DNA from 3 places in the Micromonospora luteifusca genome. Region 2 is predicted to be linked to each of the others. Evidence: riboswitches for the same ligand, from Rfam matches in the RefSeq annotation. Region 2 holds a riboswitch; each other region holds the start of a gene.
The links. Region 2 has a riboswitch for cobalamin ahead of JOD64_RS28955 (CbtB domain-containing protein). Riboswitches for the same ligand answer to the same signal wherever they lie in the genome.

Region 1 (3,268 bases), 1.7 Mb from region 2:
GGTCAAGTTCAAGAAGCTGGTCGGCGGCGGCTCGATGCAGATCGTCAACCAGACGGTGCCGCGCGCCCTGCGCAGCCTCGGCTACCCCGAGGAGCAGGTCGAGGCGATCGTCGAGCACATCGCCGACCACGGCCACGTGGTGGACGCCCCGGGCCTCAAGCCGGAGCACTACCCGGTCTTCGACTGCGCCATGGGGGAGCGGACGATCGCCCCGATGGGGCACGTGCGGATGATGGCGGCCATCCAGCCGTTCGTCTCCGGTGCCATCTCCAAGACGGTCAACATGCCGGAGGCGGCCACCGTCGAGGACGTCGAGAAGATCTACTTCGAGGGCTGGAAGCTCGGCCTCAAGGCCCTGGCGATCTACCGGGACAACTGCAAGGTCGGTCAGCCGCTCTCGGTGGCCAAGTCCAACAAGGCCACCCAGCCGGCCGCCGTCGAGACCGCGCCGGCCGCCCCGGTCGCGGTGGAGAAGGTCATCGAGTACCGGCCGGTACGTAAGCGCCTGCCGAAGAAGCGTCCGTCCGAGACGGTCAGCTTCTCCGTCGGTGGTGCCGAGGGCTACCTGACCGCGTCGTCCTACCCGGATGACGGCCTCGGTGAGGTCTTCCTCAAGATGTCCAAGCAGGGCTCGACCCTGGCCGGGGTGATGGACGCCTTCTCGGTGGCCATCAGCATCGGCCTGCAGTACGGCGTGCCGCTGGAGACGTTCGTCAGCAAGTTCACCAACATGCGCTTCGAGCCGGCCGGTATGACCGACGACCCGGACGTGCGGATGGCGGCCTCGGTGATGGACTACATCTTCCGTCGCCTGGCGCTGGACTTCCTGCCCTACGAGCGCCGCGCCGAGCTGGGCATCTTCACCGCATCCGAGCGGGCCGCGCAGCTGCGGGCCGAGGCCGACGCCGAAGCCGCCGCGGTCACCGGCGTGGAGCTCACCGCGATGGCGTCCTCGGCACCGGTGGAGACCCCGGCAAAGCCGGAGGCCGTCGCCCAGCCGGCCCAGGAGATGGCCGACGTGGCCGTCGCCAAGCCGGCTCCGAGCGTGGGTTCCAGCACGGAACTGCTCGAGGCCGTGATCGGCAAGGCCGCCGACGCACCGCTCTGCTTCACCTGCGGTACGAAGATGCGCCCGGCCGGTAGCTGCTACGTCTGCGAGGGCTGCGGCTCCACCAGCGGCTGCAGCTGACACGTCATCGACGAGCCCCGGGCGTTGACGCGCCCGGGGCTCGTCGGTCGGTGCGGATCCGCTTGAGTCCGTTGCGGACGATCGCGAGCAGGTGGTCGACGGCGCATCGCGGCGCTGACGTGAGTGTTCAGGTCACTCGGACCAACGATCCTGGTGGGTCACCGACGACACGGGACGTCGCTGGCGCCAGCCGTGCCGCTCCAGGTCCGGCGTCTGCTCCAGATGGGTGACCGGGCCGAGGCAGAGCCACGCCACCGGGCGGACGGTGGCCGGGATGCCGAGCAGGTCGCGCAGGAACGGTTCCCGGTAGAACGAAACCCAGCCGACCCCGAGTTGCTCGGCGGTTGCGGCCAGCCACAGGTTCTGGATCGCCAGACAGACCGAGTAGAGGCCGGCGTCGGCGATCGCGTGACGACCGAGAACGGCCGGCCCACCCCGCTCCGGGTCGTACGTGACCACGACCGACAACGTCGACTCGCGTACGCCATCGATCTTTATTCGGGCGAAGCGTTCCGCCGCCGCACCGTCGAGAGTGGCCGCGAAGGCGTTCCGCTCCCGCTCCACGTGCCGGTGGAACTCCTGCCGCAGCTCGGGATCACGGACCAGGATGAAGTCCCAGGGCTGGGAGAGACCGACGCTCGGCGCGGCGTGCGCCGCCGTGAGGATCCGGTCCAACGTCTCGGCGGGGATCGGCGCCCCGGTGAATTGGCCACGCACGTCCCGGCGGCGATGGATGGTCTCGTAGAGTCCGGTGTTCAAGGCAGGCTCCCGCTACGCTCGCGCCCCTGACGGGGCCGATGACGCGAGGCCGGTCTTCGGACTCCCGGATCTACGCTGGTCACCCGCCTTCCCAGCCCTTCAGGGCCAGTGGCTGCGTCTGGTGCGCGTGGGTGGCAGCTCTCCGGTCACCGCGGCGGGCCCGTGCCGGACTCACACCGGCTTCCCGATTCTCCCCACTCACGTGGGGCACCTCGCAACGTTTGTGCCACCGCCCACCATAGCGGCCCGTCGCCGGTGCTTCGATGATGCCGCATCACCAGGGCGCTGCCCAGTTGGGCCAGCAGCGCTGCCTTCAGCGCCGGGCAGACCCGCCCCGGGGGCGTGCTGCCGTTCGTCGGTATACCTCACGGTCATTTATGACTCTGAGGTATACCGCTCTCGTCGGGATTGGTGCCGCCAATCGAGCCGCGCGGGCAGGCACTCCGTGCCGCGTCGGCGGCACGAGGGGGCAATCAGTCGGCAGGAGCGGGCGCCGGTGGTCGTGCCGGATGGTTCGGTAACACCCGCGCTCCGCCTGACGAAGAAGAGGTGTGGAGGCTACGAGAGGGGACGGCCTGTGAATGAGCCCAGCCAAGCCGATGATGACATCTCCGGCATTGGAACCGATCCGGTGGCCTTCGAGGCCTTCTACCGGCGGCACCTGGAGGCGGTGGGCCGGTTCGTGGCGCGGCGGGTCGACGACCCACATCTCGCCGCCGACCTGACCGCCGACGTGTTCCTGGCGGTGATCGAGTCGGCGGCCGGCTACCGGCCGGACCGGGGTAGTCAGGTCGGCTGGCTGTACGGGGTGGCCCGCAACGTCATCGGCGACGAGCGGCGTCGGGCGGCCCAACGGCTGCGGGTGACCGGCCGACTGGCCGGACGACGGGACCTGGGCCCCGATGACATCGCCCGCATCGAGGAGCGCATCGACGCCGAGGCGGCGGCCCGCCGCACCTGTCGCGCGCTGAGCGAGCTCCCCGAGGGCGCCCGGACGCTTGTCGAACTCGTCGCCGTGGACGGCCTCACCGTCGCGGAGGCGGCGACCGTGCTCGGGGTGTCGCCGGTCGCCGCCCGGGTCCGCCTGCATCGCGCCCGTCGCGTCGTCCGCGCCGTTCTCGCCTACCCGGCAGCCACCACCCTCGCCTGAAGAGACGGAGATGACGCCATGAACAAGACCGACCAGTCGCCGCCCGGTTTCGAGGAGCAGCTCCTCACGGATCTGACCGCCCACGTCGCCCGGCGGGCCGAGATGGCTTCGGCGGCCCGTCCGGTCAGACGCCGCACCCGGTTCCTGCATGGTTGGCGCCTCGCCGGAGC
Region 2 (3,268 bases):
GCTTCGATGGTGGGCAGCAGACCGAAGGCGTCGGCGGTCTGTGTGGCGGCCGCCTCCGGACCGGACAGGCAGGCATCGTCGACACGCAGGTGCCCGCGCCGGCCCGATTCGGTGCGGGCCTGGGCGAGGGCGGCACGCAGGCCGCCCTCGTCCAAGCCGTCGTCCGCCCCACCGAACCGAGCCCGGCGCAGGGCGGTGGTGTGACCGTGGGCGACCAGCCGGAGGCTGGTGGGGATCACGTGCCCGGCAGCGCGGCGGCGGCCCGGCGACGCCGGTCGTGGTGCATCAGCGCCGCGAACAGCAGGCCGATCCCGGTCCAGAGCACCACCTGGGTGCCGAGCGAGGCCAGCCGGAAGTCCCACAGCAGAGTCGCGGGGAAGTCGTCCGGGACCTCCTGGAAGGAGGGCATCACCACGTAGGCCACCACGGTGACCAGCAGGAACCCGGCAGCGGCCGCAGCGGCGCGTTGCCACGTCGGCGCCGCGTCGCCGACCGCCCGATAGCCCAGCGACCCGCTCCACACCGCCACCAGACCGAGCACCACCATCAGCAGATAGGTGACGGTGCGCTGGTTGAAGGTGGCCGGGTCGCCGACGGCCGGAGGGTTCGCCGGATATTTCAGGAACGGCACGATCACTGCGCCGAGCAGTGCCGCGCCGGCCAGCAGCAGACCCGCCCGGCCGTCGTCGTCGTAGATCCGTCGCCGACGGGACAGCAGGGCGTACGCCGTGGCCAGCAGGCCACCCATCGCGGCGCCGAACAGGCCGGTGGCCAGGAACAGGCCGCCGCGCTGACCCGTCCGGCTGACCAGGGCGTCCTCATGATCGTGCCCACCGGCCGCGGGCTCGGCGTGCGCCGCCGCCTCCTCGATGGCGATGGCCGCCTCGACGTGCGGCTCACCGGCGACGTAGGCGAACGCCCCGGCGAGCAGGCCGGCGATCAGACCGGCGAGCAGCCCACGGACGAGGACGGTGACGAACGGGGGAGCGGTGGTGGCTGTCAGTGGCACGGAACGCCCAGCAGATGCCGGCCGTCGTGCATCAGCTCGTGCAGGTACATGCCGCTGCGCGAGACGGCTCCCTGATCGAAGGCGACGAGGTAGGCCAGCAGGCTGAGCACCGCAACGGTCGCCAGGACCGTCCACAACAGACGCGCACTGGCAGCGGGGTGCACCAACGGCTGGCTGGACGTGGAAGTAGACATGGAACACGAACCTCCCCGGGGATGACGCGTCCCCATCGCAAGGCTGCGGACGACCGAGCGTCCTGGCTCGCGGTCCCCGTGGTGAGACTGAGGAACCGCTTACAGTGGCGCGACCGCGCCGGATTCACACCGGCTTCCCTCGCGTCGCCGCAGATAGTGGGTCGACGGTATCGGTGCCGCCGCAGTCGGTCAACCCGGCCCCGCCAGCCGAACGGGCCGACGAGAGGGTAGCCATGGGGGTGGATGTCAAAGATATGATGCTTGATTGGTCGTGGCGCGCCGCCTGCGACCCGCGAGCGCCCTGTTACCGCTAACATGGTCAAACTGCCGGATGGGTCCGAAGCACCGGGCCGACCCGGACGTCTGACCAATGACTGGGCGGGGTGTGGGTGTACGTGAGCGCGCTGGGACGTGTCCGATGACGACCAACGAAACCCCGTCGGGACCGGGCATCGTGGACGCGCACCACCACCTCTGGGTCCGGGCACGGCACCCGCAGCCCTGGATCGATCCGCACACCATGGCCGTGATCGACGACGACTTCACTCCGGTCGACCTGGCCCCGGCAGCCCGGGCCGTCGGGGTCACCCAGACCGTCGTCGTGCAGTCCGTCGCCGCCCGGACGGAGACGCCCGAACTGCTGGGCATCGCGGCCGACGACCCCCTCATCGCCGGAGTCGTCGGCTGGGTCGACCTCACCGCGGACGACGTCGACCATCGCCTCGACCGGCTCCGGGCCGCACGGGGTGGAGACCGGCTGGTCGGGATCCGGCACCTCGTCCAATCCGAACCTGACCCGGCGTACCTCGACCGCCCGGAGGTCCGGCGGGGCATCGCCGCGGTCGGCGCCGCTGGCCTCGCCTTCGACCTGCTGGTGCGCGACCACCAACTGCCGGCGGCCACCCGGCTCGTCCGCGATCTGCCCCAGATGCGGTTCGTCCTGGACCACCTCGGCAAACCGTCGCTCGGGCGTGCCGGCCTCGGCGACTGGCCCCGTGACCTGCGTACGCTCGCCGCCGAGCCCAACACGACGGCGAAGCTCTCCGGCCTGGTGACCGAAGTGGACGGCCCGTCCTGGACGACGGCGGATGTGCGGCCCGCCGTCGAGCACGCGCTCGACGTGTTTGGCCCGGACCGGTTGATGTTCGGCTCGGACTGGCCGGTGTGTCTGCTCGCCACCTCGTACACCCGCTGGGTCGAGGCCCTCACCGACCTGCTGGACCCGCTCCGCGACGACGAGCGTGCGGCGATCTGGCGACAGACGGCCCGTCGGGCCTACCGGCTGGAGACGTCGTGAGGCCGCAGCGGCTCGCGGCCTGACGGGCCGAAAGCCCCTCCCCGCCTGGGCATGGTGATCGATCGGTCGCAGGTTGTGCCAGTTTGATCAGACGTATGCCCGTGGTGGCCTGGGCATCGCTGACAAAACATGTCGGCAAGACCTTGGCAACATATGTAGATGCGTGGCAAGGTAACGCCTGATCGAGGGAAACATCCGACCTATCTCTACGGGCGGTGCCCGGGCATGCGAGGTCCGACGATGAGTACGGTCGAGGCAGCCGCCGGCTCGCAGCGCGGCGAACTCAGCGATTGGTTCCGGGAACGGATCTCCCACGCCGTCTCCGAGCTGACCGCCGCGACCGCGCTCGTGGTCCTGTTCATCGCGTTGACCCTCGCCAGTCCCTACTTCCTGACCGCGGACAACCTCTTCAACATCGGGGCGCAGACCGCGGTGATCGCCATCATCGCCACGGCGCAGACGATGGTCATCATCACGAAGGGCATCGACCTGTCCGTGGGGTCGATCGCCGCGCTGGCCGGCGTCGCGGGCGCGATGGTCGTCCGCGACCTCGGCTTCTCGCTCTGGGCGGCGACGATCGTGGCGATCGGCGTCGGCGCGCTGGCCGGGCTGCTGAACGGGCTGCTGGTGACCGTGGCCCGGATTCCGCCGTTCATTGCGACGCTGGGAACGATGTCCGTGGGCCGCGGTCTCGTCTTCATCGTCAGCGGAGCGGTCGGCGTCTACGGTTTGCCCCGATCCTTCCAGCTGCTCGGCAACGGGGAGATC
Region 3 (3,268 bases), 6.4 Mb from region 2:
ACCGCGCTGACCGCCCCGTCCTCGGCGATCTCCGACGTCGGGTTCGCCGCGGCGGCCCGCAGGACGAGCCCGTCGCGCCGGCCACGGGAGCGGTGCAGGTTGCGGGTCTCGTTGGCGACGATCGCGAGCAGCCAGGACCGGAACGACGACTCGCCCCGATAACGGGACAGCTTGCGGTACGCCTTCACGAACGCCTCCTGGGTGACGTCCTCGGAGTCCGAGCCCGCGCCGAGCAGCACCGCCGTCCGGTACGCGGACGCGGTGTGCCGGGCGACCAGGAGGTCGTACGCCTCCAGGTCACCTGCCCGAGCGCGGGTGACGAGTGCGTCGTCGTCCAGGGCGAACCTCCGTTCCGGTCACAACCCATGACACCGCTCACGCGCTGCCGGTTCCAACTCCGGGTTCTCGAAAAGTGGCTCAGCTGTCTCCCACCCGGCGTGCAGCGTATTGCCAGGAATCGGTGCTGCACTGGAGGGCGTCGAGGAGAGGGGCTGGTCATGAGCTGGTTCAACCGCCGGTCACGGGGTGCCGAGGCGACCCCGACGAAGCTGGACCGCGAGGCGACCCGCGACGATCTCGCCGCGCTGGAGTCGTTCGTCGCCTCTCGGCGGGGGGTGGAGTTCTACCTGGAGCCGGAGACGACCGCGACGGACACCACCGTGGTGGCGATCGCCCACGACGGCGAGTGGATCCGTCGCCGTACCGGCACGCCACGCGCGGCGGGGGCCATCGCCCGCAAGCACGCGGTGCCGCTGTACGAGGCGGCCCGCACCGGCTACCCGGAACGGATGCGGACCTGGAGCCGAGCCCACCCGGAACGCCACGCCCGCTGAGCCCCGCGGCAGCGGATCATGGCGAGCGGCGCAGTCGCCCGTTCCGTCAGGATGCCCGGCTAGACCGGGGATGTTCCTGCACGCCCATCGGGTTCCGCACGTGCGAGTGATCGCTGAACACCTCCGCGTCTACGGCATCAGCTTCAAGGGAGTCACACAGACAGTCGGCTCCCTCCGCAGGGTCACGCCGCCACCGGCCAATCAGCTCGTCGTCTCGTGCATCAGGCAACCCCGCGCGCCGATATTTCCGCAGGTCAATGTGGTGAGCATGGCGGGGCGGTGCCGGGGTCTGCGTTGACCGGCGGCGCGAGGGTGTGGCAGCATTCGCGGCCTGACGGCAGTGAAGGAAGTCGGTGCGAATCCGACGCGGTCCCGCCACTGTCACCGGGGAGCGATCCCCCCTCGTGAGTCACGGCCGTGTGTCTGCGGTTGGAAGGCCGGGGGAAGAGCGTCGATCCGGAAGCCAGGATACTTCGGCCGTCGGGACGTACCCCAGGGCGTGGACACCCGAGGAGGACCCGATGACGCAGGGCGTCTCATTCATCGACCGATATCGTCGTGGCTCGTGCGGCTGCCGTGCCGTCGCCACGATCGGCAGCATCGTCGGCCCACCGGCTCCCGGGCGCGATCTCTCCGCTCACCGCTGAGTCCGTACCGCACCGCCCGTCGTCTCCGGCCCTGCGCCGCTGACCAGGCCGAACCCTGCGCCCATCCCTCATGCCGGGTCGCTCCCGCGAGCGCCTCGACGTCACTGTCCGGAGCCTGCCGTGCGCATCCTGTTGCTCTCCACCGCCGACACCGACCTGCTGGCCGCCCGCGCCAGCGGTGCCGACTACCGGCTGGCCAACCCCGCCCGGGTCGCCGCCGACGAGGTGCCCGCCCTGCTCGACGGGGTCGCCCTCGTCGTCGTACGCCTCCTTGGCGGTCGGCAGGCGTGGCCGGACGGCCTCGCCACCGTGCTCGACAGCGGCATCCCGACGGCCGTGCTCGGCGGCGAGGCACTACCCGACGCGGAGCTGATGGCCATCTCCACCGTGCCGTCCGGGGTCGTCACCCAGGCGCTGGCGTACCTGGTCGAGGGTGGCCCGGACAACCTCGGGCAAATGGCCCGGTTCCTGTCCGACACGGTGCTGCTCACCGGCGAGGGGTTCGCCCCACCCGCACCGACTCCGGCGTACGGCGTGCACCGCGAGTACCCCACCAATCCGGAACAGCCCACCGTGGGGATCGTCTTCTACCGGGCGCACGCGTTGGCCGGCAACACCGATTTCGTCGACGTGCTGGCCGAGGCGGTGCGGACGGCCGGCGGCAACCCGCTGCCGATCTTCTGCGGCTCGCTGCGCGGGCTGACCGCGACCGCCGGTCCGCTCGGGCTCTTCGCCCGCTGCGACGCGCTGCTGGTCACCGTGCTCGCGGCCGGCGGCGCGGTCGCCGCGGACGCCTCCGGAGGCGGCGACGAGGACGCCTGGGACGTCGGCGCACTGGCCGCCCTGGAGGTGCCGATCATCCAGGCGCTCTGCCTGACCAGCACCCGTGAGCAGTGGGCCGGCAGCGACGCCGGACTGTCCCCGTTGGACGCGGCGATGCAGGTGGCCATCCCCGAGTTCGACGGCCGGATCATCACCGTGCCGTTCTCGTTCAAGCAGATCGACCCGGACGGCCTCTCGGTCTACGCCGCCGACCCCGAGCGGGCCGCCCGGGTCGCCGGCATCGCGGTGCGCCACGCCCGGCTGCGGTACCTGCCGAACCACGACAAGCGGGTCGCCGTGGTGCTCAGTTCGTACCCCACCAAGCACTCCCGGGTCGGCAACGCCGTCGGGCTGGACACCCCGGTCTCGGCGGTCCGGTTGTTCGCCGCGCTGGCCGAGGACGGCTATGACCTGGGCGCCGCGCCGCCGCCCACCGACGGGGACGCGTTGATCCACGCGCTGATCGCCGCCGGTGGTCACGACGTGGAATGGCTCACCCCGGAACAGTTGGCCGGCGCCGAGGCCCGGATTGCGGGGCAGACCTACCGACGCTGGTTCGACCAGGTCCCGGCCGAGCTGCGCGAGCGGATGCGCGAACACTGGGGTGAGCCGCCCGGCGAGCTCTACACCGAGGGCGGCGACATCGTGCTCGCCGGGCTGCGTTTCGGCAACGTGGTGCTGCTGATCCAGCCGCCACGCGGTTTCGGGGAGAACCCGATCGCCATCTACCACGACCCGGACCTGCCGCCCAGCCACCACTACCTGGCCGCGTACCGCTGGTTGGCCGCGCCCGTCGCCGACGGCGGCTTCGGCGCGGACGCCGTGGTGCACCTGGGCAAGCACGGCACCCTGGAGTGGCTGCCCGGCAAGGGCCTCGGCCTGGCCGCCGACTGCGCACCCGACGCCGTCCTCGGCGACCTGCCGCTGGTCTACCCGTTCATCGTCAACGACCCCGGCGAGGGCACC

Region 1: linked by a shared signal. The riboswitch ahead of bluB (5,6-dimethylbenzimidazole synthase) and the one ahead of JOD64_RS28955 (CbtB domain-containing protein) in region 2 are both predicted to bind cobalamin.
Region 3: linked by a shared signal. The riboswitch ahead of cobN (cobaltochelatase subunit CobN) and the one ahead of JOD64_RS28955 (CbtB domain-containing protein) in region 2 are both predicted to bind cobalamin.

What each region holds. Positions count from the first base shown of each region.
Region 1 is NZ_JAFBBP010000001.1:4,776,698-4,779,965, forward strand. It holds gene JOD64_RS21795 (vitamin B12-dependent ribonucleotide reductase) at 1-1,189, shown strand, start outside; gene bluB (5,6-dimethylbenzimidazole synthase) at 1,322-1,948, opposite strand; cobalamin riboswitch at 1,979-2,178, opposite strand; gene JOD64_RS21805 (RNA polymerase sigma factor) at 2,526-3,098, shown strand; gene JOD64_RS21810 (CU044_5270 family protein) at 3,117-3,268, shown strand, end outside.
Region 2 is NZ_JAFBBP010000001.1:6,433,225-6,436,492, forward strand. It holds gene JOD64_RS28945 (histidine phosphatase family protein) at 1-239, opposite strand, end outside; gene JOD64_RS28950 (CbtA family protein) at 236-1,009, opposite strand; gene JOD64_RS28955 (CbtB domain-containing protein) at 1,000-1,203, opposite strand; cobalamin riboswitch at 1,238-1,384, opposite strand; gene JOD64_RS28960 (amidohydrolase family protein) at 1,622-2,500, shown strand; gene JOD64_RS28965 (ABC transporter permease) at 2,741-3,268, shown strand, end outside.
Region 3 is NZ_JAFBBP010000001.1:11,809-15,076, reverse strand. It holds gene JOD64_RS00055 (RNA polymerase sigma factor) at 1-278, opposite strand, end outside; gene JOD64_RS00050 (hypothetical protein) at 498-833, shown strand; cobalamin riboswitch at 1,152-1,329, shown strand; gene cobN (cobaltochelatase subunit CobN) at 1,601-3,268, shown strand, end outside.